DNA from 2 places in the Sporosarcina siberiensis genome. Region 1 is predicted to be linked to the other one. Evidence: riboswitches for the same ligand, from Rfam matches in the RefSeq annotation. Region 1 holds a riboswitch; the other holds the start of a gene.
The links. Region 1 has a riboswitch for lysine ahead of ACFSFY_RS05595 (Na+/H+ antiporter NhaC family protein). Riboswitches for the same ligand answer to the same signal wherever they lie in the genome.
Positions count from the first base shown of each region.

Region 2: linked by a shared signal. The riboswitch ahead of dapA (4-hydroxy-tetrahydrodipicolinate synthase) and the one ahead of ACFSFY_RS05595 (Na+/H+ antiporter NhaC family protein) in region 1 are both predicted to bind lysine.

Region 1 is NZ_JBHUGI010000010.1:43,501-60,080, reverse strand. It holds gene ACFSFY_RS05665 (YuiB family protein) at 1-17, opposite strand, end outside; gene ACFSFY_RS05660 (NAD(P)/FAD-dependent oxidoreductase) at 256-1,473, opposite strand; gene ACFSFY_RS05655 (HesB/IscA family protein) at 1,722-2,084, opposite strand; gene ACFSFY_RS05650 (DUF2225 domain-containing protein) at 2,212-2,907, shown strand; gene ACFSFY_RS05645 (NifU family protein) at 2,939-3,175, opposite strand; gene ACFSFY_RS05640 (YuzD family protein) at 3,259-3,597, shown strand; gene ACFSFY_RS05635 (O-antigen ligase family protein) at 3,923-5,095, shown strand; gene ACFSFY_RS05630 (NAD(P)/FAD-dependent oxidoreductase) at 5,321-6,388, opposite strand; gene ACFSFY_RS05625 (YuzB family protein) at 6,529-6,765, shown strand; gene ACFSFY_RS05620 (DUF86 domain-containing protein) at 6,869-7,318, opposite strand; gene ACFSFY_RS05615 (YutD family protein) at 7,396-7,731, opposite strand; gene lipA (lipoyl synthase) at 7,748-8,701, opposite strand; gene ACFSFY_RS05605 (methionine/alanine import family NSS transporter small subunit) at 8,877-8,981, opposite strand; gene ACFSFY_RS05600 (sodium-dependent transporter) at 8,994-10,535, opposite strand; gene ACFSFY_RS05595 (Na+/H+ antiporter NhaC family protein) at 10,719-12,305, opposite strand; lysine riboswitch at 12,440-12,619, opposite strand; gene yunB (sporulation protein YunB) at 12,676-13,461, opposite strand; gene ACFSFY_RS05585 (bifunctional metallophosphatase/5'-nucleotidase) at 13,503-14,879, opposite strand; gene ACFSFY_RS05580 (sulfite exporter TauE/SafE family protein) at 14,883-15,707, opposite strand; gene sufB (Fe-S cluster assembly protein SufB) at 15,847-16,580, opposite strand, start outside.
Region 2 is NZ_JBHUGI010000032.1:533-17,112, forward strand. It holds gene ACFSFY_RS10920 (hypothetical protein) at 234-410, opposite strand; gene ACFSFY_RS10925 (aminotransferase) at 1,032-2,156, opposite strand; gene ACFSFY_RS10930 (mandelate racemase/muconate lactonizing enzyme family protein) at 2,174-3,280, opposite strand; gene ACFSFY_RS10935 (ornithine cyclodeaminase family protein) at 3,295-4,278, opposite strand; gene ACFSFY_RS10940 (threonine ammonia-lyase) at 4,281-5,258, opposite strand; gene ACFSFY_RS10945 (M20 metallopeptidase family protein) at 5,280-6,443, opposite strand; gene ACFSFY_RS10950 (YfcC family protein) at 6,457-7,872, opposite strand; gene ACFSFY_RS10955 (hypothetical protein) at 8,344-8,520, opposite strand; gene ACFSFY_RS10960 (YecA family protein) at 9,086-10,075, opposite strand; gene ACFSFY_RS10965 (AEC family transporter) at 10,300-11,223, shown strand; gene ACFSFY_RS10970 (acetamidase/formamidase family protein) at 11,618-12,523, opposite strand; gene ACFSFY_RS10975 (LCP family protein) at 12,707-13,681, shown strand; lysine riboswitch at 13,768-13,946, shown strand; gene dapA (4-hydroxy-tetrahydrodipicolinate synthase) at 14,068-14,952, shown strand; gene ACFSFY_RS10985 (GntR family transcriptional regulator) at 15,223-15,945, shown strand; gene ACFSFY_RS10990 (YfcC family protein) at 16,143-16,580, shown strand, end outside.

The sequences.
Region 1 (16,580 bases):
GGAAGTGCCCCCGCCATTAAAATTGTTCCAGTCAACATGATAACCTCCATTTTACATTCATCATTTTACAGTAAGGAACGAAACCTTTCAATCAATTACGCCTAGACACAATTGATTGAAACATATTGTAGAAAGACGGGTAAGTAAATCGACTAGTTTACTTCTAAAAGTTTTTCCCTACAGATACTATTTCCATTTGTTTTTACACACAAAAACGCCTACCCTTAAGTAAAAGGTAGACGTTTAGTATACTTTTTATTTTAGTACATTAAATTTACCTTTTTTCATAACAAGACCTAATCCACCAATTAAGAATAGAGCACGGTTATCAACCATTTTCTTCATGAATGAGGCTTTTTTACCTGTTAGTTTCTTACCAAATGCAACACCGATTGCATCATCATCACCAAGCGAGCAAATGCTACCTTTTAAATCAGGTACAAATTCTGATGTTGGCTCACCTTTAAGAAGTGCAATGATGTTATTCGCACACATATCACCTTGTTGCATAGCAATTTGTGCTGTTGGAGGGAATGGACGATTTACTTCTTCGTTAATCATTAGAGCACAGTCACCGACGATGAATACATCATCATGTCCTGGTGCGCGAAGATCTTTCTCTACTTTCACACGAGCACGCATGTTTTCAATACCAGACTCTTCAATCAAACGATTTCCACGAACTCCTGCAGCCCATATTACCGTTCCAGCTTTGATGAATTCAAACTCATCTTCACCTTTTTTAATGTTTACGCCTTCAGGAGTTGCTTCAACAACTGGAGTTCCAATAGAGAATTCAATTCCTTTAGAGTTAAGTTGTCTAACTGCATAGTCAACAAGTTCTGGATCGAATCCAGGAAGAACCATTGGAGCAGCTTCTATACAAAGTACACGAACCTTTTCAGCTGGAACATCAAACTCTTCACATAATTCCGGAACACGGTTTCCAAGTTCTCCAAGTAGTTCAATTCCAGAGAATCCTGCTCCACCGACAACTATTGTTAGACGACTGTCATCTTTTACTTCTTCAAGTGACCAAGTCGCAAACTGATATTCAATATGCTCACGAATTTGACGAGCAGATTTTACGTTCGCCATAGCTAATGCATATTTATCAAGGCCAGGAATACCAAATGTTTCTCCTTCAAAACCGAGTCCAATAACAAGGTAATCGTATGTATGCGTACCGACGTCCGTTGTTACAACTTTACCTTTTACATCTATTGCTTCTACAGTAGCTTGTATAAACTTCACTTTTGGCTCGCTGACTACACTTTTAATGTCATAGCGAACTTGTTCAGCAGACAAAGTTCCTGCAGCAGCTTCATGAAGCCATGTAGATTCGTAGTGATATTCATTTTTATTGATGAGAATAACGTCAGCATCGTCTGTGCCAAGTGATTTTTGTAAATTAACAACTGTTGACAAACCGCCGTATCCCGCACCTAAAACTAGTATTGTCTTTCTTTTCACTAAGATCGAAACCACCTTTAATTTTCATTGTACCCGGAAAAGATATAAACGGTTTAACCGAAGATATGCACAGTCCTGGCCTTTGTATTTTTTAAAAAACTTTCTATATCTTATAGTAGCCCTTTTGATACGCTATATCAATACCATAAGTAAAATAGAATTTTTCAGAAGTTTCTATTCACTAAAGTTCTTGGTAAACCTAAGCAGATAAGAGCCCTCCTAACAGTTTTATTAGAAGGGCTAATTGGTTAACAATCTGCTGGTGCACCAACCTTTTTCGCTGTTCTGAATGAAGTTCCACAGCCACATGAAAGAATCGCATTTGGATTTTCTATTGTAAATCCGCCTCCCATGAGAGACTCTTTATAATCAACTTGAGTGCCTTCAAGTACATCTACATCATCTTTTGCAACAATAATTTGTAATCCATGTTGGTGTAACAATATATCTGTTTCAGATTGTATAGGCTCAAATCCTAAGCCATAAGTTAAACCACTACAACCGCCACCATTTACAGCGACACGCAGAAGAGATCCTTCTTCACCATTATGACGCATCATTTCTTTCACATGAAATGCTGCAGCTTCTGATATTTCAACAACTTGAACCATTCATGCTCACCTACCCTTTAATTTCTTTTATTATATCAGTGTTTTCATCACTTTCGCAATCTAAATCACTCATCTCATAGGTATTTTAAGTTATACTATAGATTGAGTTGTGTTTGGGAGGTGTCTCATGGAAATAAGTCCGTTTTATGAAAAAAGCATGACATGTATTAATTGTCTTCATAAGTTTAAATCAATTAAAGTACGTTCTAGATTTGTTCGCGTTTCTGCGCATGATTCCGATTTCAAACCTGTATACTTAGATCCGCTTGTAAATCCACTTTATTATAATGTTGCTGTTTGCCCACAATGTGGGTTTTCGTTTTCAGATGATTTTTCACCTTATTTTGCCCCCGGAACGAAGGACGTCATCAATAAACAAATAACAGAGAAGTGGACTGCTCGATCTTTTAGCACTGAACGAAATGCACTAGAAGCAATCGAAACTTATAAACTTTCTTACTTAAGTGCACTCTTTAAAAAAGAGAAGTCAATTTCAATTGCAGGTATTGCACTGAGAATCAGTTGGCTTTATCGTGATGAAAATAACACAGTAGAAGAATTACGTTTTTTAACAATTGCACGAGACTATTATAACACTTCTTATACAGAAGGAGATTTTGTAGGTACCCAGATGTCAGAAACACGAGTGCTCTATATGATAGCTGAGTTGTCTAGAAGAATTGGCGATGAGAAGCAGGCAATCAAAGGCTTTTCAAATGTTATTGAATCACAACGACAGACAACTGAGCCAAAATTGATAGACATGGCAAAAGAACGATGGCAAGAAATGCGTGAGGAGAAAGAAAAGAGGGCCCAAATTTAGGCCCTCTTGTAAGCTTATTGAATATGAGTACTTAGAAAACTTGTTCTACTTCTACAACGCCTGGAACTTCTTCAAGAAGTGCACGTTCAATTCCTGCTTTTAGAGTGATAGTAGAACTTGGACATGTTCCACATGCTCCAAGAAGACGAAGTTTTACAATTCCATCTTCAATATCAACGAGTTCACAGTCGCCTCCATCGCGAAGTAAAAATGGACGTAATTTATTTAGTACCTCTTGTACTGGTTCGTTCATCATTTCATCTGTCATTATTTTCGACCCCTTTCTTTAATAGTAATTATAAACTGGAAACAAGAAAAAATCCATCTTTGTAAACGAAAGGAGATATTTAAATGAATAGAAACAAAGTTTTAGTAGAAATTTATGGTGCAGATATCATTTGTGCAAGTTGTGTGAACTCACCTTCTTCAAAAGACACATACGACTGGTTGCAAGCCGCAATTGGAAGGAAATATCCCAATCAACCCTTTACTATAGAATATATTGATATTGAATCTACTATCGAGGACGAAAGAAAAAAAGGCATCGCGCAGCAAATACTGGATGATGAATACTTCTTTCCCCTCGTTATGATTGACGGTAAAATGATTGGGGAAGGTCACATATCACTTAAGCCTATCTTCTCCGAATTTGAAAAACAAGGTTATCTATCAGACAGTAGTACAAATTAAGAGAAAAAGTATGTAATCGCAAGTAACTTGCGATTACATATTTTTTTATCCATTAAGCCATTTATTCAAATACCTGAAAAACGATTTGTAATAAATTATATGGTGTTTTTTAATTTTATAATAAATACCCAAAAATCAAGTCCTGTATTTAATTAAAAAACTTAAAAACGAAGGGTTAATCATTTTAACAAGATCATATGTCCATTCATTGCCTGGTTCTAGTCAGAAAAACATCTTAAAGTTATAGATTAAATTATAAAACATTATGTTTTCTGAATTGACTAGTATAGTATATTAATTAAGAAAAATATGAGGTGGTCTAAAATTGAAAGAAAAAAATATTACAATGGTGTGCATATTCCTTATTGGAATTATTAATATCTTTTCATTCATCCAAACGCCTTATATTTCTATTTTTTATTCACTAAAATTAATAAGTTTCGTTGCCGTAACTCTTCTTTTGTTAATTACAGGCTTAAAATCTAAAAATAAAATTGATTCTCCAAACTTTATTGTTACATTTACTATGCTTATATGGTTATTTATGTTGATGCCATCAATGTTTATTATAAACGGTAGCGAATTAAACGGATTTTCACTATTCATAAGCTATGCTCTACTTGGAATCTTTTCATTCTTATTAATACCTATTAATATAAATCGATTCGATTTGTATTTAAAGTTATCTAAAGTCTGGATATCTGTCCTAGGATTTTCAATTTTGATTTCTGTTGTTTTATCTCTAATTGGATTTACAGAAAAATACTATATCGATCCATCTACCTCAAGAATAAGGTATGTTTTTTCCTTTATCAATCCAAACTCTCTTGGACTCTTCTGTTACATCATACTAATTATCATACTAACTAGATATTTAATAAATAAAACAGATTTAAAATCAATGTTCAAATATATAATTATGTTAATTCCTTTTATGTATATATTAATACTTTCCGATAGTAGGACAGCTATGTATTCGCTATTTGTTTGGGTTGGGGTCTACACCTTACTGTTTATATCAAGAAATCAAACTTTTAATATCATAACTTTTACTTCTGTTATTGTAATTGTACTTATAATATTAGGTAATACGAATGTCGACACGGACAATTTAGATGTCTTATTAAGTAATCGAATATCGAACTGGATGACTTTAATTAATAGCTTGCAAGGAACTGAACTGTTTTTCGGAAACGGTATTGGTATATTAGCTGCTGACTTAGGAGTAATTACGTTTGATAACTCTTATATTAGTTTCTTCATTAAATCTGGTTTATTCGGAATAGTGGGGATGTGTATATTTATTATAGTTTTATTTGTTCAAATTTCTAAAATCAACAACTATAAATTGAAATCTATTGCTTTTGCAACTTTTTCAAGTTGGCTTGTGTATTGCCTGTTTGAAAGTGCATTTTTCTCCCTCGGTAATTTAGCAAGTGTGATAATTTGGTGTGAGCTTGGTTTGCTAATTTCTTCAAACAACTTCATAAAAAAATAGCGAATGTAGATAATCGTAAGCTAGTCAATTTCGTTCATAAATAAAAATCTAAGTTGACGAATGTATTCGGGCATTTATCAACTTATTGTTTCTAAACGATGTTTAGATAATGACAACGGACATATTTCTAAACATGTATATAAAGAAATGCCACCATAAGGATTGAAAACCATTACGGCGACACGGCAAATTTATTGTTTTCCTGTATAACTTTGTCAGAGGTTATTAACCGTTATGCCATTTATACATCCAAAGTACTCCGGATTTCAACAAACGAGCGATTCGTCCTGTGACAGTTCTATCTCCAAGATATGCAAACCCTTGTTTCTTACCAAGTGAACCTAGAAAGCCTTTAAGTTTTATCTCAGGCATTGTTTCTGGAAGTGGTTCATTGTTCCAAACAAGTCTAAGAATAGTCACAATCTGTTCAGCTTGTTCTTCCGCAACTTGGGCACTTGGAGCATATGGTAATGAAGCACAATCCCCTACTACATATACATCTGAATAATCCGGAAGCTGGTGATGCTTATTCAAAACAACACGACCGGAATTATCTTTCTCTGCTTTCATATTTTGAACTGGAGCGACAGGACGAATTCCAGCAGTCCATACAACAGCATCTACGGGTATTGTTTCTTCATGATTGTATAATAAGTTTGGTTCTACTTTTGTTATATTCGAGTTGGATACGACATCAACATTATGATCGTCAAACCATCCCTTCACGTAATTACTAAGTCTCTCCGGGAAATCCCTTAGTATTCGGGGACTGCGATCAAACAATTTAATGTTTAAGTCGGGTCTACTCTCTCGTAATTCGCTGGCAAGCTCAATTCCACTAAGTCCTGCACCAATAATTCCAACAGTAGCCCCACCGCCCAAACCTAGAAGCTTTTCATATGTAATGCGGGACTTACCTATTGTTTGAATACTATAAGTATTTTCGGCAGCACCTAATACATCGTGATAATTATCTTCACAACCAAGGCCAATTACAAGATCGTCATATGGAACTTGTTGACCATCGTCAAGAAATATACATTTTTCATCGGTATTAATTTCAATAATTTCCCCACCGATCACTTTTAACTGATCATGTACAGGAAGTGCTACCCGCACTACAGAATCCGATACAGTTCCAACTGCAAGTGCATAAAACTCTGTTTTCACACTATGAAAAGGGGTTCTATCGATGAGTGTAATCTCAACATCTGTTGGTAAATCTTTTGTTAAAAGACGCAATAAAATACGCATATTTCCGTACCCCGCACCTAATAAGACAAGTTTTTTCATAATTATCTCCTTTACTACATAAAATCCGTTAATTTCTCATCTTTAATTATATCAGTTTGTGACATGTTTCACAATAAGTCTCGTGAATTGACGATTGTAGGAAAAAAGAGTAAGATTTTAATGTAAGCGAGGTGATTTCCGTGAATCCAATAGTTGAATTTTGCATAAGTAATCTTGCAAGTGGTTCATACAAAACTTTTGAAACACTGGATCGCGATCCGAACCTTGATGTCCTTGAATATGGCTGTTTGAGTTATTGTACCAAATGTGCCGAGTCTTTATACGCTATTGTAAATGGTGAAGTCGTTCAAGCAGACACACCCGAGGAACTCACGGAGCGCATTTATCAATTTATAGAAGATAATCCACTTTTTTAATAAATCTTTCCGTATCCAAACAAAAAAGCTTTTCGCATGTTTTATGGCGAAAAGCTTTTTTGTTTGGAATAGTATCTTAATGTAAATTCAGAGTAATTTTCATTTATTCAACTTCTGGTAAAAATGCTGAGAAAGGGCCAAGTTCATTTTCAAGATAATAACGAACTTTTCCAGGAAATTCAGAAAGCGCGTCCATAGAGCCGCTTAATATTGATTCAATTAAATTTACATCGACATTATTAAAATCTCTAACAATCATCTTGCGTAAGCCGATTACACGTTTGAGTGGTTCAGACATTTCCTTTGAAATCACTTGTTCATCATCCATTATGTCAATGATGTCTTCGTAACCACCTGGATCACGCATGATAAACCCATCAATCATTGTATTTCCAACATCAATAATTGATTCCACTATAACATGAGCAAGTCTTGCAAGAGCCAAAGAATCCATTAAATTCCCTGTCCATTCCTTCGTTTCTCCATACAGCGCCAATAATTCCTCCATATGTTCAAGAGTTTCATTTACTTTAGTACGATCAATAAAATACATATAATTCCCTCCATAGCATTTACATTTTATCTTTATAATACCATAATAATGAGCAATGAAAAAACCGCTTGGAGATCTTATTGATCTTCAAGCGGTGCTGTAGTTTCTGCTTCTTCAGGTATAACGACTTCTTCTGTAATTCGTCCCACTTTTTTCAATACAAAATAGGCACAACCAAAGTTACAGTATTCATATAAATAGTCCTGAAGCGTTCCAATTTTCGTTTCATACGTGGCCTTTTGATTTAGGTCTTCAAAAAAACCTTTTAAACGGAGCTGACCATAACCCCAATCACCAAGTATATAGTCATATTTAAGTAAAACATCGCTATAACGTGCATGCAATGCTTCTTCTTCAAAACCTTCACGGAAATTTGTAATAATTTCATATTCCCAATTTTCTAGAGTTACCATTCAATTTCACCGCCACTCAACTTTGCAGTGCTATTTCTAATTCCCCTTGACGCTGTCTTTCCTTGGCAGCTGCATTTACTTGTTCATCTGCATGATAGCTTGAACGAACAAGTGGACCTGCTTCACAGTGAGAGAATCCTTTAGACATAGCAATCTTTCTCAACTCACCAAATTCTTGTGGTGAATAATATTTCAATACTTTTAAATGCTTTTTAGATGGTTGTAAGTATTGTCCGATAGTCATAATATCCACTTTATGCGCACGAAGATCGTCCATTGTTTCAATAATTTCTTCATAAGTTTCACCCAGACCCAACATTAAAGAAGACTTTGTCGGAATATCAGGTTGCATATTCTTGGCACGAAGCAATAATTCAAGAGAACGATCATAAGTAGCACGAGCTCGAACTCTTGGTGTTAACCGACGAACTGTTTCGATATTATGATTTAGAATATCTGGTTTTGCATCCATTAAACGCTCCAGATTTTCATATACGCCTCCCATATCAGATGGGAGTACTTCTACAGTAGTAAAAGGGTTTTTTCTACGAATAGCACGAATGGTTTCAGCAAAAATAGCGGAACCGCCGTCCTTCTGATCATCTCGTGCTACTGCAGTAACAACAGCGTGCTTTAAGTTCATAAGAGCTACAGAGTCTGCAACACGTTCTGGTTCAGCTGTATCAAGTTCGTTAGGCAATCCCGTCTTGACAGCGCAAAAGCGGCAAGCGCGAGTACAGACAGCACCTAGGATCATAAATGTTGCTGTACGGCGCTCTCCCCAACATTCATGAATATTTGGGCAACGAGCCTCTTCACAAACTGTATTTAAATTTTGTTCTCGCATCATTTTCTTAAGACCCGTATAGTTTTCGTTCGTATTCAATTTAATTTTTAACCAATCTGGTTTTTTAATATGTTCGTTTTTATTTCCTGTTTCTGGTCTACAAGACACAACAATCGACTCCATTTCCACTTGAGCTGTTGTAACATATATAGTGATTTTTCAGTTCTCATACTATAGCTAATGTATCATATATATATTCCGCAAACAACCCAGAGTGTGAATGGCATAAGGAAAAGATCGATTGTATTTCTATAAAAAAGCAAGCACCCGGTTTGCTTTTTTTGGGTGCTTGCACTACTTATCGGCTTCTTTCTTTCTTCACGGCATGCGCAATACTTGCTCCAAGACCTCCCCAGATAATGAGGATTCCTATTACCATCATTACGATCGCTCCAGCACTCATATCGAATCCTCCTTAGTCATTTTCATAATCAGTAGTTTCATGTGTATTCTTTTTCCACTTAAACAACGTAAAGATAATAGCCATGACTATCGCAAAGATTGCGACGGACCAACCACTGGCCCAGATAAATCCATCTGAATAGCCTTCATAGTTACCTATAATCTTTCCATCAGAATCTGTATGTTGTTTTAATATGTTGATTTTCAAAAGACCAAACATCATATAACCAAGAACTAACGGTGTAATTACGCCAAGGCATACCTTCCACCAAGTACCGATTTGGATGTCTGAAACAGCATTTGCATGTTTTTTGAATACGTCCAGTTTCTTAAACGCCCATGCGATTAACACAACCTCGACTAGTCCAATTGCTGCAACTCCAAATTGGTTTATGAAGTAATCAGCAGCATCTAGGAAGAAAAGTCCGCCACGTGTTGCAAATAATGTTGAAATTAAAGTTGCGATTCCAACACTAATGACTACAGATCTTCTACGGGAAATATCAAACTTATCCGATACACCTGCTATAAATGTTTCACAAATCGAAACAAGAGACGTCAGTCCAGCAAGCACAAGTGATAGGAAGAATAAAGCCCCGAAAATACCATTAAAACCTGGCATTTCATTAATAATTTGCGGAAACACAACAAAGGCTAGACCTACTCCCGCTGTTGCTACTTCTGCTACTGGAACGTTCGCTTGTGTCGCCATAAACCCAAGTGCAGAGAAAACTCCAATACCCGCAAGTAACTCAAATCCTGAATTTGCAAATCCAGTGATGAATGCGTTATTTGTAATATCCGATTTCTTAGGTAAATAGCTTGAATACGTTATCATTATTGCAAAAGCGATTGATAAACTAAAAAATATATGCCCATAGGCGGCCACCCATACCTGAGGATTCATGAGCTTTGATAAATCCGGTTTAAAGAATGCGTCAAGACCAAGTAAAGCTCCATCCAATGTAACCGCCCGGATAACAACCATCAAAAACACAACAACTAAAGTTGGTATGAATATTCTGTTTGCCAATTCAATACCCCTTTGGACCCCTGCAATCAAAATAACAAAAGCGATTGCCCAAACAAGCAATAATGGGAAGAGAACACCAAGAACAAATCCACCAGCTTGACCAGGTGTTTCAGCTAAATTCAGAACATCCCCAAATAGGAAAGCCCCAGTATCTGAACCCCAAGCAAGATTAAACGAATAGACTGTGTACTTCATCGCCCAAGCAATGATTACTGCGTAGTAGGTTGCAATAACAAAGGATACAAAAATTCCCCACCACCCAAGCCACTCAGCTTTCTTTCCTCCCATTCTAAAAAATGAAAGTGCAGCAGAACCGCGGTACTTATGACCCATTGTAAATTCCATGATTAAAATCGGTATTCCTGCAGTTAAAAGTGCGAATAAATATGGTATAAAGAATGCTCCACCACCGTTTTCGTACGCTACGTACGGAAAGCGCCAAATGTTACCGAGTCCAACCGCAGAACCTACAGCTGCCATAATAAAACCAGATCGTGTTCCCCATTGAGAACGTTGCGCCATATAACTTCCCCCTTTTCTTATACAAAATATTGTTCAGTTTTTTCCACTTTTCCGAACGAGTCCAACTACACACAAGATAAGTATAATCTTCTATCAGACTATTGTCAAAACATATTTTATTCACATAATTAGTATACAAAAATAAAGAAGCTACTCATTTGAATAGCTTCTTTACTCATATATTCATTGATGTACTAATGCTTCTCTCTTATCGTTTCGAATGATTAACGTAGTGAGGAAAGCAATAAGTATAATAATAATTGCTATCAATCCGAACCATATAGAACCGGTAAGACCCAAGACAATATATCCAATCGCTGCAATTCCTGCACTTATTAGAGCATATGGTAATTGCGTTGCGACATGGTCAATGTGGTTACATCCGGCACCAGTTGAGGAAAGTATAGTAGTATCGGAAATCGGTGAGCAATGATCACCAAACACTGCACCAGCAAGAACTGCCGCAAGTGCAGGTAACAACATTTCAGGAGCTGCCTCAATCATTATTTCTCCCGCTATTGGTAGTAAGATACCAAATGATCCCCATGAAGTTCCTGTAGAAAAAGCCATAAGTCCCGCAAATACAAACATAATTACTGGAAGAAAAGCAATAGGAACATTCATTTTTTCAACAAGTTCTGACAAATATACGCCCGTTTCCAACACAGCAATTAAATCCGTAAGTGCCCATGCTAATATTAATATTGAAACTGCAGGAAACATTGCTTTTAAACCACTTTTAAGTGCGCGCCCCATCCAAGTGATGCTCGCTGTTGAATTATACTTCATTTGACTCATGTATAAACCAACCGCAACAAGTGTACCAACAAGGCCTCCTGTCAGCAGCGAAAGTGGAACATTAGTATTCTCAAAGATCGACCATATGGTTGCCGAGCCCAAACTTGCCATACTTTCCAAGTAACCGGTCCAAATCATCATTACTAAGACAGATACTACAAGCGTTGCAATCGGTAGTATTAAATCTCTAACACGTCCAGATTCATGTTCGGGAAAATCTTCTTGTAATTGACCCGGAATCTCTTTATCTGGATCATATAGCTGACCTGTTTCCATTGCGAGTTGTTCATGTTTCTTCATTTCAAATAGATCGATGTCTGTCCATGCTAGAAAAATGACCAAAACTAGTGTCGTGATAACATAGAAATTCATCGGCGCCATCATTATGAAAGCTGATAACGGTGAATAGCTAATTGTCGCAGCACTTGCCAATATAATTGCAAGTTGGCCAATTAAATATGCCCCCCAACTCGAAATTGGTGAGATGACACATATAGGAGCAGAAGTCGAGTCGATAAAATAGGCCAATTTCGCACGAGATATTTTGTGACTATCTGTAATTGGACGTGATATTTGACCAACTGCAAGTGCATTGAAGTAATCATCAACAAACAATATCATTCCAAGAAAGACCGTTAATAACTTAGCCCCTCTTTTCGTTTTAATACGCACTGCTGCCCATTCTGCAAATGCTCGGCTACCTCCAGATAAACTAACAAAAGCAGTAATTATTCCAAGTAGCAATATGAAGAGCATTATAAAAATGGAATATGTATTTATTGCACCATCGTCCCAAAAAGAGACCGTAATCGCTTTCCAAAAATTCACTGCAGATTGAACTGGTGCAAATGATGCTGTAAGTAAAGCAGCTGAAACAATCCCTATTCCAAGCGATAGTAAAACCTTTCTTGTAATCAAGACCATTACAATTGCAAGTACCGGTGGTAAAATTGATACCCATGTTCCTTCCATTTTAAAACCTCCAGGTCGTTGGGATGAGACCTCAATGAGCAAAAAAACTGACATCCACTCACACTTATTACAAGTGAAGGGATGTCAGCTCTATCTACGTTTCGTCAGTTGGATAAATAATGTTTATCTAACGTACGACTTGTAGCTCATCACGCGCTAAAATAGCGTATGACAGTGTTATTCCTGTTTGGAATAACCCCAGTCTAGCGAATTTGACAGATTCGCAAAACTTCGGCAATGCTTCCTTTTACACACGGTCATCAAGGTCAATCTCACGTGTGTGACTAATAAGCAATGCAGCCTCTACCCAATCGATATAATGAATACTGTCTTAGACTATCAATAATTTGAACCAGTTTCAACTAAACATTTATTCCTTATCTTCTGGCAACTTAAAGGGTATTTCAATCTGCGGTGTTATTCCATCAGCACCTTTATTGTAGATTGGTGGAACATCCCCTTTGAACAATCCTGCAGCAATAGGAACCTTAGTCTTCACAATAGTATTTTTCGTTGCAAAAGGTACAATAATTTGCACATTTACAACCAGCAAAACATTTACTTCAATCGAAGCATTATTAATTCCGAATTCCTTAATCGTAGTTTCCGGTGTTGCTTGAACTTCTCCAATGACATGCAAACGAATTGGTATTTTGGGTCCTAAATTCCCAAGAAGCGGTATTCCAATTGCTTGCCCCATGGGTATCAAAAAGACAATTCCACCTCGATCTTCCATAGCTTGTGGATCATAGTCTATTTCACCCGATGGCGGCAACAAATCTACATTACCTGATTCAGCTTGATCGAGATGTTGTTGTACCAGTATTTGTATTTCCGCCAAAACACGATTTATTATTTCGGTATTAAATTTCGCTCCCACAATTCCACCCGATTCACTTGGCGGAATATTGACTATAATATCGTTTACATCTAGGACATTTGCTACCCTTGAGTTAATAGCACTACTTATGACTTGGGAGGCTATTTTTTCGGTTTGCATTTCTGCAAAATCCATATAAATCGGTGTCAATTTCATATTGACGAAATATAGAAAAAAAACAATGGCAAATAGAATCGCAGGAATTAGGAGCGGGATCATCTTTCGCTTTCTAAGCCTTCGTCGTGGCCTTCGCTTAACTTGCCCGTGAAATTTCAAAACGACTCCTCCTGGAATAGTTTATGTCAGGAGGGAGTCGTTTATTCTTTAACCAGTCGTTTTCCAAAAGAAGAGACCACATCTCTAATTAATTCGGGCATATAATACTCTTTTTCAGCATGTTTTAATGAAGGGAAAAAAAATCCGAATGTAAACATATCTAGCGTAGCAAGCGTATATTCTTTCTTTACTTGAATTGGATGATGCCCAATAAATACTTGACCATTCTTATCCATTTTAATTTCTTCGTAGAGCATTGCACCCATTAAATCGCCACGAAAACCAAGGCCTTTTATTTTAATATAAGGCCATTCTTTATTAAGTGATAATTTATATATTTCTTCTAGTTCAGCCCCAGTAAGCGTTATTTTACATGGATTAATCGGATGGGGAAGCATTGAATGTAAATCCCTTTTCGTTACCCACCCCTCATTTAAATCTTCCAGAAATATTCCAGAATTAAACAGTGCACAATCTGCCCCAGTATGTGCTAACAATGCTTCTCCAAAAAATTCAGCTAGTGCACTGGGGCCGAATAGGTTTTTCGGCATTACTGTTGGATTATAAAATATTGGATCTTCCATCGTTTCAATGCCCGCTTCCATAAGCAACTGTATCTTCTGATTTACATGCTCAGAAACTGGCAATGAATCTGTTGCATATACCTCTGCACTTAATTCTACAACTTCTTTTGCATCTGTATCCATCTGAATCGACACATGCCCTGTAAATGCACCAAACTTCCCTGTTGCTGCAAGCAGTGTATTACCAATGAGTTTTCCTTCCTCAAACAAATGATGTGTATGCGCTCCGAAAATAACATTGAACGCACTGCATTCTGCAGCAAGTAGTTCGTCTTGAGGAAGACCCATATGAGATAGACAAATAAGTATATCTGTTTTCTCCACTAACTTTTCTGCAATTCGTTTCAGCTCTGTTCGAGGTTCTTTAATTTTCCAACCTAGTTTATTATAAAACTCTTTATACTCAGCAGTAGCGGCAATTACACCAATTTTTGTACCTCTATCAGTAGTATATATTTGATATGGAACAGCCCAATCAGGTTGGCTCCCATCCTCATCAAACAGGTTCGCTAAAATGACATCGAATTCTGCATCATCATATAATGAAGCTAATGCATTTTTCGACATCGTAATGCCTTCATTATTACCAATTGTCACAGCATCATAGTTCGCCTCATTAAGCAGTATCACATTCCCCTTACCTTCTGTGCCTTCGGTAAATGGATGTGAACGGTCTACGTGATCACCAACATCAAATACATAACACGCTTCTCCAGTTACCTTGTGATGCGTACGACGCTCTTTTAGAAATTGACTGATGCGAGGCCAGTTTTCAAAATGACTGTGAATATCATTTGTATGATATAAATGAATTGTTTCTATCGACTGTTTCATTTTTCACCCCATTAAACCTTCTATAATTGACCGGATACCCAATAATAGCAAAACGATCCGTAATGCAACAACTAGCGTTTCAGACTTCATTTTCTGATTGAGTTTAGCCCCTAGTTTCGCACCAATATATGCTGCCGGAACCACTGGTATTGTATAAAGCCACGGAACATTACCAAGGGATATATGCGTGATTGAATTGACAATCGCTGATAAAAAGACCATGAACATAGAGGTTCCAACCGCAACATGTGGTGGAAATAGGAATAACAATATCATTGCTGGAACAATTATTGAACCTCCACCAATACCAAATAATCCAGACGCAAAACCAATTCCAAATGTTAATAGCAGAGCGAACCATATAGGATATCCAAATGTATATGTTTCACCCATCTTATCTGTAAACGTACGCGTTTTTCCGTGGTTTCTAAACCAATAAATAGGTTTCAAATATTTCCGAACAAGAAGTAGTGTTGCTAAAAATATAAGTAAAATACCAAAATAAAGATTAAATGATTTAATTTCAAGCCCTTTATTTACATAAGCGCCTAATAGAGTTCCAGGAATACTACCTATAAAAAAAATAATACTACTGCGATAGTCAATTGTTTTTATTTTCATATAACTAAGAGTCGACCCTAGCCCTACGAAAACCATCATAACGACAGATAATCCTACAACACTTTGAGGAGTAATTCCGTCAATCAATCCCAAAGTAATACCTACAAAAATAGTCGCAGGAACAAGTATAATACCTCCGCCAAGTCCCACAAGTGCACCAACTACACCAGATAACAGTCCAATTATCGCTAATAATATAAATTCCATAAACATTCTCCTTCGATAAAGTAATACTCTAATCATACTAACATATGAAGGAATTTCATCTTAAGCTTTTCACTCAATTCAAGACTTTTTCTATGTAAACAGAAAAGCCAGCCACAAGGGCCGGCTTTCTTGTTAATAATTAACCAATAGAACCTTCCATTTCAAACTTAATGAGACGGTTCATTTCTACTGCATATTCCATCGGAAGTTCTTTCGTAAATGGCTCGATGAAGCCAAGAACAATCATTTCAATTGCTTCTAATTCAGGAACACCACGGCTCATCAAGTAGAAGAGCTGTTCTTCTGAAACTTTAGAAACACTTGCTTCATGCTCAAGTGAAATGTTGTTATTTAGAATTTCGTTGTAAGGAATTGTATCCGATATTGAGATATCATCCATTAGTAACGCGTCACACTCTACTCTTGAACTAGCGCCATCTGCATTACGTCCGAAGTGAACCATTCCACGGTATGTTCCTTTACCACCGTTTTGAGAAATCGATTTAGAAACAATTGTGGAAGACGTATTTGGAGCTAAGTGCATCATTTTCGCACCCGCATCCTGGTGTTGTCCTTTTCCAGAAATTGCAATTGACAATGTCATACCACGTGCATATTCTCCACGAAGTAAAATCGCTGGGTATTTCATCGTCAATTTCGAACCGATATTTCCATCAATCCATTCCATCGTACCGTGCGCGTCAACAACTGCACGTTTTGTAACGAGGTTATAAACGTTGTTTGCCCAGTTTTGGATTGTTGTGTAACGGCAATATCCATTTTCCTTGACTATGATTTCAACAACCGCACTGTGAAGTGAGCTTGTTGTGAATACAGGTGCTGTACATCCTTCAACGTAATGGACACTTGCGC
Region 2 (16,580 bases), on a different contig from region 1:
TTGCTATGCTTAAATATTGGAATAGTTTTCTGATAGTGGAATTTATCTTAAATTACAAATGAACCTAATGACAGCCATTTCTAGTTTTTTTTTTTAAACGCGCTCACCTGCAAGGCAAATTAACAACTTGATATTGGTGATAAAATTACTTAGTAATTTATTTCTTCTTGTTTCCCCTTTTATTCGGGATCTAGATCATATAAACGTTATATTTTTTCTAAACATTTTAATTATTAACTTTTCCTTTTCGTATTATTTTCCCTCTTTACTTTCGAATCAAATTCCGTTGCAAATTCTTCTTTTTGTTTGTCATTTGAATTGTTGTTATCGGCTTTATCCCTACCAGTATACGCTTCAAATGGATTATGCGTTCTTTCGTTCATTGTCTTTTTGTTGTTTTTATTTGCCAAAAATGCTCACCTCCTAGACGTTACTATGCTCTAGAAGAAGCTGTTTTATTCTATTTTATCGAAAGTGTTTATAGTGCAAACACATTTAATTAAATTAATAAAAAGATTTTTCGAATAATAGGTTTATGATTTTTTTACTTGGGTATATATTTAGTACAAGGCAAAACTACCGAACGATGAATCTGTTAGACGAGTAACCTTTCAGAGGATTCTACGGATGAAATGCACTGCCTTGGCGGAAAATTTGCTTTACTGACGAGCGATACATTTTTCAAGAAGTAGCGTATCAATTAGTAAACAGTTACATTTTTTGTGCAAGTGCAATATAAGACGTGGAAGTAAGCGTATGATCGCGTATTTAACACCTTGCGACAGCTGAAACCGGTAGTACAATCAAACTGAATAAGCACGACGGTACTGATTTAATCGTCAGAAAGAACAGTTTGTATGATGTCAAACGACAAATTTTCCGTAAAAGATCCCATTTATTTATGGGCAAGAAAAGGTACGTTCCAATTGGAACGTACCTTTTCTGCGTGTAATTCAACTAGTTAAACCAAAGACTTCAATCCACATAACAATTTCTTTAAGCGTTAAATCGAAAGAGCTACTATCCTTATATTACTCGAGCTCACTCAAGTAAATCGACAACTGGGCTAGACCAGCTTGTAATACTTCTGTAGAGCATGCGTAACCAATTCTCACGGTTCCTTCTAATCCGAAACAACTTCCAGGCGCCAAAAACGTACCACTCGCTTTAAATAAATTGATACAAAACTCTTCTGATGATATCTGTGAATCGTACTTTAGAATAGCCGTTGTTCCCGCTTTAGGCTTTATATACGATATTTTTTCTTCTCCCGCAATCCAATCGTCTAATATCATTAAATTATCACGAACAATTTTCAAATTGCGTTCCATCATTTTGTCATAGTTTGATAGTGCATGTACCGCTAATAAGTCATCTAATAGCCCGTTGCTAATAGTAGTATAATCTCGTCGAGTCATACATTTCCCAATCACCTCTTCTGGTCCAGCAATCCACCCAAGACGTAGACCTGCTAGCGAGAGCGATTTTGACATACTACTTGTACTAATCCCTTTTTCGTATAAATCAGCAATTGCAGGAATGTCACTATCAGGTTCTTGCCATAACCCCCTATATACTTCGTCGCATAGTAAATACGTATCGTTTTTTCGTGCAATTTCTACAATTTTCGTTAAGTAAGACGCATCCATAACAGAACCTGTAGGATTATTTGGGTTGTTAATAATAATTAGTTTTGTGTTGGAATTCACGAGTGATTCCAGTTCTTCTAAATCTGGTAAATAATTATTTTCTGCAGTAAGGGGGAGCCTTTTTACTTCTGCTCCAAAAGATTCTGGTACTGAATGAAGCTGTTGGTATGTCGGATCTACACAGACTACTTCGTCCCCCGGTTCGATTAGTGCATATAGTACTAAAAAGTTTGCACCTATTGCTCCATTCATTGATAAAATATTTTCATGTCTCATTGTTTTATATAGTTTTGCAACGTTTTCTTTTAATGCTGGTGAACCCGTAATGTAACCATATGTTAGTCTTTTATCGGCAATTTCCTGGAAAAATGTATCATAACAATCTCCTGCAATTGTAACTAATTCTCTAATACTGATTGAATCCACACATGTTTCTGCTAAGTTGTAAACAGCATCATGTTCATATTCGTTCATCCATTCTTCTATAGCAAACGGTTTAATTTTCATTTTTAAATCATACCCCTTTACGTAATAGTTTTTTGATACGTAGCTAACTCCGCCACAAGCATTTCATCCACTTGGACACCTAAACCGGGCAATTCCTTAAACTGCAAAACATCGCCTTTAAATAATACCGAATCCACATCTCGTGAAAGCATAAGTGGCCCAACAAGTTCATTGGATTGAATAATCGTTCGCGAAATGGCTAGATGAGCCCCTGCCATCGTCCCAATTGCCGATTCTACCATCGAGCCCACTTGGCACGGCATTCCCGCCGCTTCTGCTATACTGGCAATCGCCAATGCGGGGTATATACCGCCAGCTTTCATCAATTTAATATTTACCATATCCGCTGAACGATTTTGAATTACATTTAACAATTCATGCGTGCTGCATATTCCTTCATCAATCATTATTTTTGCATGGGAAACACGACGAATCTCTTTTAGTGAAATAATATCTGTAGCCAAAACAGGTTGCTCGTACCAATCTACTAAACAATCTTTCGTATTTTCGATAACAGAAATCGCACTGATCCGATCCCATCCTTGGTTTGCATCCACACGCAACTTGATTTCATTAGGAATCGCATTTCGAACTGCGCGTATTCGCTCAATATCCGTTGCTGCATCTGTTCCTACCTTTATTTTGATTGTACTAAATCCTTCATTGACAATACGACATGCGTCTTCTGCCATTTCATTGGGCGATTTAATACTAATGACTTGTGGAACAGTAAGATAAGGGCGCGCTTTCCCACCAATTAACTGGTAGACCGGTTGGTTGGTTATTTTTCCCATCAGGTCATATAAAGCACAATCTATTGCAGCTTTTGCAGATGGATTTCCCAATATTTTTTCATTCATTTTTTGATGAATAAACTCAATTTGGAAAGGATTTAAACCTATTACTATAGGAGCCAATTCATGTTCTAGAATTTGTAATACAGTATGCCAGGTTTCTCCTGTCACATGTTGATCGGGAACTGCCTCACCCCAACCAAATACACCATTAGCCATTTCAATCCGTACCAAAATGACGGGCATATCAACGTATTGGTCGTAAGAAACAATAAATGGTTCTATTAGGGGCAAGCTTAATCCGAATACATCCACTTTTACAATAGTCATTGAAGATACCCCCCTCAGATAAGATTCACCGCTAACACATCACGATTGTCTTTCAAAACTGATATCACTTTTTTCGCTGTTGTAATATCTTGAATGGATAAACCCGTTGAATCAAAAATTGTAATGTCTTCATCACTTTCTCTTCCTTGCTTGTAACCTAAAATCACTTCGCCCATTTCAATTAAATCTCTTTCCAGCACTAAACCATTCCTAATTGCGTGCTGTACTTCACCTCTTTCAACACATTGGTTAACGCTATCAACTATTATTTTAGATTTTCCAAATAATTTGGTCTCAAGCTCTTGCTTACCGGGCATGTCCGCGCCGATGCATGCTAAATGTGTTCCTGGTTTCACCCACTCACTTTGTATGAGTGCTTTTTTACTAGAAGTCGTAGTAATGATGATATCCGCTTGAGAAACACATTCTTCTATATCTACAAAAGTAGTGTAATTTAATGGGATTTCCTTTTTCATGTCCTTCACATATTGTTTCGCTTTTTCTTCACTTCTTCCCCAAACAAACACATCTTCCAATTCAAATACGCGTGCCAGAGCTTTTAACTCCCATCGCGCAATTATTCCTGTCCCGATAATCGCAACTTTTTTTGAAGACTTTCTTGCTAAATATTTGGCCGAGACAGCGCCAGCCGCCCCTGTACGCATATCTGTTATTAAGCCACCTTCCATAATTGCGAGAGGTACCCCATTTTTCACATCAACAAGTATAATTGTAGCTTGTCCATTAGATATGCCGTAATTTTCATAGTTATTTGCATATCCGCTCGCTATTTTCACACCGACCACTTCATCGACAAGATCATATCCAGATTTAATGTCAATTTCTCCGTGATATTTTTCTATATCAAATGAAAGAACTGGTGGCAAAATAACTTTATTGTCGGAAAACATTTTATACGCTTCTTCTACAGATTCAATCACATCGTCCATATTTAACACTCTTGAAATTTGTTCTTTTGTTAAAATAATTGTATCCACTATCAATGGCCCCCATTTTCAAATCGATTGTAAAACTCTGCGATTCTACCTAAATCTACATTTCCTCCGGTTGCAAATGTTAATACTTTCTTTCCTTCTATATTAGGTATTAGTCCTTGTTGAAGTGCAGCAATGCCAACTACTGCAGACCCTTCCAACATATTGTGATCATTTTTCGCCATATAGTACATCGCTTTTGCAACGTCCTCTTCTTCTACTAAGACGATGTCATCAACAATTCCTTGAGCTAAATTTAAATTCCCTTCTGTTATTCCTCCGTGCAAACCTTCCGCATAAGAAGATGAATACTCAACGTCAACCAACTTCCCAGCTTTGAAAGAGTAATACCAAGGTGGGGAGGCGTGCGTTTGTATCCCAATCACTTTAATGTTTGGATTGATAGCCTTTGCCACAAGCGCAACTCCGCATAGTAAGCCACCCCCACCAGCAGGTACTAGTAAAACATCAAAATCTGGAATTTCCAAAAACGCTTCTAATGCAGCAGTTCCTTGTCCAGCAATAACTAAATCGTCTTCAAAAGCATTAATAAAAACGCGTCCGGTTTCTTCTGCTAGTTGAATTGCGTGCTCCTCGGCCTCATCATATATATATCCATAAAGAACCAATTCGCCACCATGACGTTTTATTCCGTCTAACTTTGTTTGTGGTGTTGTGGTAGGTACAACAATTTCCGCAGAAATTCCTTTAAGCCTTGACGCATAGGCAACTGCTTGAGCATGATTGCCCGCCGAAGCAGTAACAACGCCTTTTTTTAATTCCTCTGGAGTTAAAGAGTCAATCTTATTTAAAGCACCCCTGGCTTTAAAAGAACCCGTTTTTTGTAATGACTCCATTTTAATGTATACTTGGGCACCTGTTTCTATTGACAGGAGATCCGAGTAAATGAGAGGAGTATGATTAATTCTTCCTTTTAAACGATTTGCTGCAATTAATACGTCTTGAAAAGTGACTTTTAGCAATATGAACCCTCCAAATTTATATTATGATGATGGATAATCTAAGACGATTTTAATAAATAAATGAATTGTGGATTGAAAAACATCCTCATCCAAATCGAATTTAGCGTGATGATGTGGATATTTACTTTTATCTCCTTTCATTCCAACAAAAATAAAAGCTCCAGGTTTTTCATTTAAATAAAAAGCAAAATCCTCTGCAGCCATAACAATATCGATTAAAGCAAAAGAATTTTCTCCAATATGATTTTTAATTACTTTCTCTACAAAATTGCTTTCCTTTGCATCATTGATAAGAGGGGGCGTTCCATCAATAAATTCTACAATTTGATCCGCCATAAATGTCGCGCAAATTCCTTTTGTTTGTTCCCTCACTCTTCTTTTCATAAATTCCCTATTCTCTTGCGATACTGCCCTAATCGTTCCGTAAAGTTTTACAGTTGAAGGAATAATATTATAATTGGTCCCTCCATCAATTCTTCCTACTGTTATAACGGAAGGTTCCCCAGGGTTAATTTGCCTACTTACAATCGCCTGATAAGACTGTATTAAATGAGTCGCGATATAAATTGGATCAATCGTTTCATGAGGCATTGATCCATGTCCACCGCTCGCATTAATTGTCACTTCAAATTCATCCGTTGAAGCCATCATCGGTCCATGTGTTAAACCTATTTTCCCTTTTTGTAGTCCTTGCCACAGATGTACACCAAAAATAGCATCTACATCATTCAACACGCCGGACTTAACAAGCTCCAGTGCGCCACTTGGCGACATTTCTTCTGAGGATTGAAAGATAAACATCACATTATGTTGAACTAAACTACGATTCTCTGACATCCATTTTGCAACAGCTAAAAGCACTGCAGTATGACCATCATGTCCACATACATGAGCCACCCCCGGTATCTTAGACATATACTCGGACTTCTCCCCATCTTCTTGTATCGGGAGTGCGTCAATGTCCGCCCGTAATGCTATTGTCTTAGAACCAATCATCCCTGGAAGGTACGCTACTAAACTTGGATAGGGAAAATCGAGAATTTCTAATCCAAGTTCCGTAATTATCTTTTTTATATACTCGTGAGTCTTGAATTCTTTTCCAGACAACTCTGGATATTGATGTAGATGTCTTCTATGGGAAATGCTCCATTCGGATAGTGAGTGGAGCTCTTTCGTTTCTTTCATATACACTCCTCCTTCAAAATGGTCCATACTGTATGGACTGAGCGATGATTAAAAACACAAGTGCAATTCCAATTTGAAGTAATAAAAATGGAAACACCCATCTAACCCACTTACTCCATGGAATTCCCGCGAGGGCCAATCCTGCCATAAAGTATCCAACCGTAGGAAATATAATATTCGAAAGACCATCCCCAAGTTGATAGGCCAAAACCGCTGTTTGTCTCGTTACACCTATTAAATCTGCCAGGGGTGCCATGATGGGCATAGTTAAAGCCGCTTGTCCACTACCTGAAGGAATTAAAAAGTTGAAGAATAGTTGGAAAATGAACATTCCAATTACACTTAATACAGCTGGTAAATTCCCGATAAGTCCTGACGCATAATACAAAATCGTATCCATTAGGAACCCGCTTTTGAATATTACCAAAATGGCTTGAGCAAACCCAATGACTAAAGCACCTGGTATCATTTCACGTGCGCCATCTAAGAAACTGTCCGCTATATTAGAAGGAACTACTTTGCCTATCAATCCAATTACAATTCCAAAGAATAAAAACAATCCCGCAATTTCCGTAATATACCACTCTAGTTTTAACACGCCGTAAATGAGTACAATAAAATTCAATAAAAACGTATATAGTACTAGCTTATGCCTAGTATTCATCTTGAAATTTTTATCTGGCTCGATACTCGTTGTGACAGGCTCATACTTTCCATAGAACCCTAAACTTGGATTGTTTTTAACTTTTTTCGCATGCCTTAATACATACCATACTGCAGTAATATATAGAGTAGCCAAAAGAGCCAAGCGAAGTCCAATTCCCGAAAATGTTGGTAATTCAGCAATCCCTTGCGCTATACCAACTGTAAATGGATTCATAACAGCCGCTGAAAATCCGACGGAAGCACCAAGTGTAACAATTGCAAAACCAGTAAAGACATCAAACCTTAATGCAATTGCTAATGGAACTAATATACCGATGTAAACCAACGTCTCTTCAGCCATCCCCATTAACGTACCGCCCGCAGCAAAAAAGAGCATTAAGACTGGTATTAATAGTGTGGCTTTATGCGATAACCTTAATGCTATTAATTTAACTAAAGCTTCTAATGCACCAGTAGCTTTTAAAATACCAAAGGCTCCACCTACTATAAATACAAAGAAAATAATACCTGAACCTTCAATCATACCTAAATGGATACTGTTAAATATCTCCATAAACCCGACCGGAGATGATTCAACAAATGTAAAGGTTGCAGGATCAACAACACTTCTACCATTGACATCGACTCTTTCATAAGACCCAGCTGGCAATATATACGTTAATAATGACGCGAGAAGTATAACGAAAAAGATTAGAACAAATGCATTTATCCCTTTAGATTCATTAATATTTGTTTCTTTAGCTGTTGGTTCTTTCCGTTTCATATTATATCCCCCTCTTTTGTATTAAAATAGAGTAAACAAGTGAGTTTAGCTTGTACATAAAGCTTCGGCTAATGATCCTTTCATTTTTTTGAATTTCGGTTACTGAAAAAATGCGAACACTCTAGCTCGAATTAAATTTGCTGTTAGAAAATCAATTAATTCGGAACTGAAAGCAAAGAAAAATTAAAGATTGGTAACTTCTTACTCCTCAAAGAAGTGTTTACTATCCATATGAAATAAACAGTTATTTAATGCATCGTGTTAAAATCTAATGTAAAATTTCAAACGCAATTTGCATTTAAACAGTACAAAAACGCACACAATGAAATATTGTGTGCGAATCAAAATGAATATGAGAATTTAATATCTCCACTAATTATAGTGTTGTTTTTAAATAACTCTGGAATCTTTGAAATTTAATGAGTCTTTTATGCCGTTTTGAATTATCAAAGTATTTAACTTTGTCAATCCTTATCTTTTCCTTTTCGTATTATTTTCCCTCTTTACTTTCGAATCAAATTCTGCTGCAAACTCTTCTTTTTGTTTGTCATTTGAATTGTTGTTATCGGCTTTATCCCTACCAGTATAAGCTTCAAAAGGATTATGCGTTCTTTCGTTCATTGTTTTCTTATTGTTTTTATTCGCCAAAAATGCTCACCTCCTAGACGTTACTATGCTCTAGAAGAAGCTGTTTTATTCTATTTTATCGAAAGTGTTTATAGTAAAAACACAATTAAATAAATTAATAAAAAATCTTTTCAAATAATAGGTTTAAGATTTTTTTACATGGGTATATATTAAGTACAAGGCAAAACTACCGAACGATGAACCTGTTAGACGAGTAACCTTTCAGAGGATTCTAAGGATGAAATGCACTGCCTTGGCGGAAAATTTGCTTTACTGACGAGCGATACATTTTTCAAGAAGTAACGTATCAAATTAGTAAACAGTTACATTTTTTGTGCAAGTGCAATATAAGACTTGGAAGTAAGCATATGATCGCGTATTTAACACCTTGCGACAGCTGAAACCGGTAGTACAATCAAACTGAATAAGCACGACGGTACAGATTTAATCGTCAGAAAGAACAGTTTGTACGATGTCAAACGACAAATTTTCCGCGAATAAACCCCATTTGTTAATGGGCAGAAAAAGGCATGTTCCAATCGGAACATGCCTTTTCTGTGCGTATATACATTACAACTAGAATGAATTAAGATTTAGTACCTTTATACTCCATCAATTCTTTATGATATTTATTCATCGAGGAAGTGGACACTTCAAACCATTCAGCTATTTCCTTAAGCGTTAAATCCAAAGGGTTAAAATACCCTTCATCTATTCCGAATCGAATCGCACCCGCTGCTATGGCTACTTCTTTTCGGGCGTTCGGTTGTAGTTCTACTAAATAGTCCTCAACCATTTCCAACAACTCATCTGATTCCCGATCGTTTTTTTCTAAGAAGTCCATTACATGATCAAGAACGCCGGTTTCAAACTCGGTGAATTCCCCGCCTTCAAAACCGTCTTCTCCAAGATTCTTCCAAAACAAAACACTGTTGTCTTTCCAATAAGTATCTAGAGTCTTATCGGATTCCAATTCATACTGCTTTGCAAAGTTCTTAAACACTTCTTGATGATCTACTGGAAAGAATATTAAACTAGAAACCGCTAAAAAGCGATTCGAGATGGATGTTCCATCAGGTAATATGAAGCAATACACATTTGCACCTAAAGATACTGGCTTTTCACTTTCACGTCTTAATTCGATTGTCTCGTTCCCAAATATCGATTTAAGAATTAAATATTCACTATCCACTTGAATTACTTCGCCGATGAATATTCTAGGCTTTCTCCATGTTTCTAGAACATTTAAAATGGAAGAGCGCATTTGTTTTTTACTTACCTTATCCAAATAGCCTGTCCATATATCTGTACGGTAATGGAAGAAGAACTCATCAAGTACAATCGCTTCAATCATTTCTTCGTTGATAGCGATTTGTAAAGAACTCTTCCATTTGTTGGCCAATTCTGTGTACTCAGGAATGTCTTTACGCACTGGATATGATTCATAAAAGTTTTGTAAAATCCGTTCCAATTCTTCAATATGCATATCTTTTACTTCGACTACCTCTTTTGATTCACAACATTTTTTGTATTTTTTGCCGCTACCACATGGACAGCGATCATTACGACCAACCATTAAAACACTTCCTTATTGTATTTACAAGACACTTCAGTATAACACTGCATGAAATATCTAGGTAGAATTTATAATTCTATATTTCGATAAATTAATTTTATGTATTTTCTAAAAACAGATACGTGTTACAATAATCAAAGAACTTAAAATAATCCCTTCAATTCAAATCCTTTTATACGAAATTAATTTAAATTAGGGAACTATGGAAAGAAAGTGTGAACGAATTGAATGAACTCTTTATAATTTTAAAGGATATTATTTTACCTGTATTTGTTATTATAAGTGTTGGTTTTCTTATGCAAAGAAAGTTTAATTTGAACGTGCAAACTCTGGCCAGACTGAACATCTATTATCTAGTCCCAGGCTTTATCTTCGTGAAATTATATACTACGAAACTTTCATTTTCTATATTTTATTCGGTTATTCTATTTTTCGTTTTGTATGTATTAGTACTTTATCTTGTTTCATTGATTTCAAGTAAAATACTAAAGTTAAAAACAGGTGAGAAAACAGCTTTCACGAATAGTGTGCTCTTTTACAACTCGGGAAACTATGGGGTTCCTGTCAATGATTTAGTGTTTAAAAGCGATCCCTTTGCGATGTCTATTCAAGTTTTAATTCTTACTTTCCAAAACATATTCTTATTCTCCTATGGTATATTCACATTGCAATCGGTAAAAATCGGTAAGATTAAAGCAATGTTGGCTTATTTTAAGATGCCTGTTTTATATGCGATGCTGTTAGGTATTTCTCTCAATATTTTTCACATACCCATTCCAAACTTCATTTGGATTCCTGCGAATTATACCGCGGATGCAATGGTTGCACTTGCATTACTAACTTTGGGTGCACAAGTAGCTACTATTAAATTTAAAACGGGTTTATCTACTGTATATGCGAGCTTATTCCTAAGACTCATACTCGGTCCTGTACTAGCATTGGGACTTATTTTATTATTTCGGATTGATGGAGTTATGGCACAAGCATTATTAATTGGAGCAGCTATGCCGACTTCGGTCAATAGTGCGGTAATTGCGCAAGAATATGATAATCATCCAGAATTAGCGGCACAAATCGTACTGTTTTCCACAGCGTTAAGTGCGATTACAGTATCGATTGTGATTTTTCTCTCAAAAATATTATTTTAACTTTTGAAGTAAGAATATAAGTCAAAACAATAAATACACATTTGAAGGATGATGAGGTCCTTCAAATGTGTAAATGTGAATTTCCGATGTAGAAGATTTTTTTCTTATGGCTGGTTTTGTTTTTAAACGATTAACTACAATTTATCGCTCTCTACAAAACTTACATACTTGAATCGTTGTGTTAGACTCTATTTTCAAATTGTATAATAACTTAACCCCTGTTCTATGGCAGCTTGGACATTCCCCACGGCACATTGAAGTATACGTTTTCAATCTTTTCCCACGGTTATTTTTCGCCATGTTCATCCCCCTCAAATAACACTCATCTCTCTCTTTAGTAAATGATGGAATGAAACAAATATTGACAAAAATTTCACCTATATTTTTTTATATTTCAGTTGTTAATCAACGTACAATCCAGTTCCTTCAATAACCATTTAGGAACGACAAATCTTGCGGTCATGAGCGGGTCAACGATTTGGCAAATTTCACTTTGCCCTGCTGCGCTTATGAGCATTGTGATTTCACTTAAAGGAAGACCGGTTTTGTCGACAATACGTTCAATCATTTCGGTTGCTGCAAGTTTAGCTGCCTCATCAAGCGTTTCAGCTGAAACAATTTGTGTGAATACGTCTCTATTTTCAAGCATCGGATGACTCAGTCGGTCCCCTTTAAGAACTTCCAATTTAACAGTAACTTCCCCGGGCACTTCAACTCCTGAAACACTCACTTCCCCGTCACCCATTGCCGCGTGTAAATCACCAAGTGCAAAGAGAGCACCTTCTGCAAACACTGGGAAGTATAAAATAGCTCCTTCGCTAATCATCTTATTATCCATATTTCCACCATGTGCACCAGGTGTCCCACAATTTACACCGTTTCCTTCAGGAGCAACGCCAATGACACCAACCATTTTATTTAATGGGATTTCAATATCATTAAAATGGACCTTGCCATCTTTAATCGGTAAAATCTTAGACTCCATTTGTTCTATTTTGTGACCCATTACACCTAAGCCTGGCCCTACAACCATGACCCCTTGTTCACCTATTTCAATCTGCTTAATCGTAACTTTCAAAATATCTCCAGGCATTGCATCTTCTATAAAAATCGGACCCGTTGCAGGATTGATCTTATCCCAATCAATTCCACCTACTTCGGTTTCTGGAGTTTGAATTTGGTTTTGGAAACAATCGTAAGCTTCAATTTTCACCGTTGTTCCAGATGCAATTCTTGTCGTATATGGATTGAATTTATTGAACTCATAAATAATTCCTGATTCAGCAGTAATTGTTTTCATTTAGAATCCCCCTTTAAAATATATGCTATCACAATTATACATAGTAACCAATAACACTACTGACAAGCACCAAGCAAGATTACACCTATAAACAGAACCTTTTCAAAGTTCATACGTCTAAAAGAGTAGTACTATGTGAATTATTTTAAATAAAGAATAACGAATCCATTAATAGATGAGGCGATGAAGCAATTGGGAAGACATGATAAAAACACTAGGAAACGTAAGAAGAAAACCGGCAGAAATATCGGAATTGTAACTGCACTACTCCTGTTGGTGGGGTTTTATTGGTTCTATCAATTCAATGAAGGTTTATCTTTGTCAGAAGATGGATCATTAAAAGATAAAAATGATGAGTTCGGTATTTTTGATGGGCCAGAGCCGCAATTCGGGGAGATTAATATTCTTTTACTTGGCTCCGATGCACGTAAAGAGGAAGATGGGCGATCGGATACGTTAATGATTGCACATTATAATCAAGATACGAAAAAAATGAAGATTGTTTCTATTATGCGTGACACCTATGTCGAAATCCCCGAATATGGTATGCATAAAATGAATACAGCGTTTACGCTTGGTGGCCCCGAGCTCGTGAGGCAGACGATTAAGGAAAACTTTGATTTGGATGTCCATTATTATGCGATGGTCGATTTTAATGGATTCCCGAAAATCGCAGATATTATAGCACCCGATGGTATTGAAGTAGATATCCCATATGCGATGTCACATGGTATTAATATGACGTTGAACCCCGGTGTGCAAAAGTTAGATGGTGACCAGCTCTTAGGTTATGTTCGCTTCCGTCATGACCATAAAAATGACTTCGGCCGAGTCGAGAGACAACAAGAAGTCATTTCTAAATTGAAAGATGAAGCCGTTAGTGTGCACAGCCTTTTGAATCTACCAAAACTTCTTGGAGCAGTAAATGGATACGTGGATACGAATCTTGAAAAAATGAAAATGCTTTCGATTGGTAAGGGTCTTATCGATGAAAGTTCTGGAAAGATTGAAACGTTACGTCTTCCTGTCGATAGTTCCTATTCAAATAAACGAACGAATGTTGGCGAAGTGTTAGACATCGATTTCGAAAAAAATATCGATGCGTTGACTACTTTCTTGGATGATTCAGTAGAAACGAAGATAACCGACGAGGATTAATAAACTTCCTGAATTCACTTGCAATTGCGTTTGAAAACAGGTATGGTTATATCAATTAGAAATTCTCTTATTTCAAAAACTTTTGAAGTAGGGATAGAGGCGCGAAAACCATCAGTACACATTTCGAGGATATTGAGATCCTATGACATATGTGGAAAGGGGAATTTGCCGAAGTGAAGAGAAACTCATTTTCTCGGAGCTGGTTCTGTTGTTGAACAAACACAGAATTGTCATATAGGAAACTATATGGAGGGCTATCTTATGCAAAGAAATTATTCTTTATTTCTTATGCAACAACGATCCCTCGTTGTTGCATTTTTGCGTTCATTTACTACCTGCCCTCCCACCTCTAATTTTTAAAATAAATTATAGGATGTGGAGAAATTATGAATTTCGGACAAGTTTTAACAGCAATGGTAACTCCTTTTGACACGAATGGAGAAGTAGATTTTCCAGCTACAGAAAACTTAATCAATCATTTAATTGCAAATGGGACTGATGGTTTAGTCGTATCTGGAACAACCGGAGAGTCTCCGACGTTAACAAAGGAAGAAAAAGTAGAATTGTTTAAATTTACTATGGAAATTGTGAATGGTAGAATCCCAGTAATTGCGGGTACCGGTTCGAACAACACAAAAGAATCTGTTGAACTTACAAAACTTGCAGAATATGCAGGGGTAGATGGTATTATGCTCGTTACACCATACTATAACAATCCATCTCAAGAAGGATTGTATCAGCATTTCAAAACAATTGCGGAGTTCACATTTTTACCGATCATGCTTTATAATGTGCCAGGTCGCAGTGTAGTCAATATGTCTGTCGATACCGTCATTCGTCTATCAAAAATCCCTAATATTGTTGCCATTAAAGAAGCAAGTGGTAATTTAGTTACTATGTCGGAAATTATTGAACAGACACCAGACACTTTTTCTCTATATAGCGGTGATGATGGTTTAACGATTCCAGTATTATCGATTGGCGGAATCGGTGTCGTTTCCGTAGCTTCTCATGTTTTAGGTAATGAAATGCAAACGATGATTGAAAAATTTAATAACGGCAATGTCAAAGATGCAGCTAAGGATCATCGTAAACTCCTTCCCATCATGAAGGCATTATTTGCCGCTCCAAACCCTTGTCCTGTGAAAGCGGCTTTGAATTTAAAAGGAATCCCAGTTGGTGGTGTTCGTCTCCCTATGATTCCATTAAACAACGAAGAACTTAACGCATTACAGCAAGCACTTAACCTCAATACAAAAGTTCTTTCATAAGTATAATTTGTTGAAAAGAGTGAGCCAATACGCTTACTCTTTTTTCTTTTCATAATCTTTTTGTGGTTACATCCCCTATCAAACTTTTTGCAGAACTCCCTAAATACCGCTACTGCATTGATAAGATGAATGAGCCACTAGATCGAAAAGTCAGTAATCAAATTACTATTTTATGAAAGCGTTTACGAAAAGACTTTACAAACTTTTTATAGTGTTGTAAAGTTACTCCATAGTTATAATATTATAAACAACTATACAGGGGTGGGATGCATGAAAATTGATAAAACAGCAACAACACCTCTCTATTCTCAAATAGAGGTGATTCTAGAAGATAAGATACTTACAGGAGTTTGGGACGAAGGAGTTCAAATCCCAACGGAAATTGAATTAGCGAATACGTATGATGTTAGTAATATTACCATTAAAAGAGCCATTATGAATCTAGTCGATAAAGGGATGCTTGTTCGACAACGTGGTCGAGGAACATTTGTTACCAATTTACATGTAGAGAAAAACATCCATAAATCTGAATTTATTCGTTCAGATGATGAAATTAGTAGTTCACACGATTTACTTGAGTGGAAATTTAATCAGTCGTATCCTGCTATATCTAAAAAGTTAGGGTTTTCTTCTGAAGCTGAATTCGTCTATGTAGAGCGAATTGGTTATGAGGAAGAAGAAAAGGTTTCTCTGGAGTATACGTACATTCCACAAGAAATTTGGCCACCTCATGAAGAATCTCCTAATAAGGATGTATTTATCTATGATTTACTTAAAAAGACATGTGGCATTACACTAGCACGTTCGAAAAATTATTTTTCTGGAACAGTCCCCAATGAAAATGAGGTAAAGCTGCTTGGTGTTCGACCAAACACTCCACTCTTTGTATGGGAGCGAATTACCTATTCTACAGATGGCAATCCTGTTGAATATTCAAAGTTTATTATGAAACAGGATAAAGACAAGTATTATTTGGAATTGGATCTAACATGAAATTCAAGAATTTAGATGATAGTAGTACTTCTTCACTTCCTCTAAATAAATTGCTTGATTTCACTTGATTAGAAACTAGAAACGGGTTCGTTTCTATACACCTTAATGTTATAATGTTATATTTTTATATACAATCAATCAGGAGTGTTCATGTTTTATTGACGGAACATTCTACCAATAAAAGGATGGTGGACTGAATGGAAAAGCAAAAGAAAAAGTGGAATTTTAAAGCACCAACTACAACTGGATTGCTTATGATTATTATTGTTTTAGTAGCACTATTAACGTATATTGTACCCGCGGGTCAATTTGAACGTCTTATGGATGATAAAACCGGCAGAGAGTTAATTGTAGCCGATAGCTTTTCATATACAGAAGCAACACCTGTTGGTCCCGGAGGAGTATTGGCATCTTTGTTTAATGGAATAGTCGGCGCTTCCGAAATTATCGCCTTTGTATTGATTGTAGGTGGAGTTTTTGGTGTTATTGTAAAAAGTGGTGCTATTAATGCAGCATTGGCAAGACTCATTCACCGGCTTAAAGGCAGAGAATCAATATTCATTATTATTGCTATGACTGCATTTGCTATTGGTGGCGCAACGTTTGGAATGGCAGAAGAGACATTACCCTTCGTG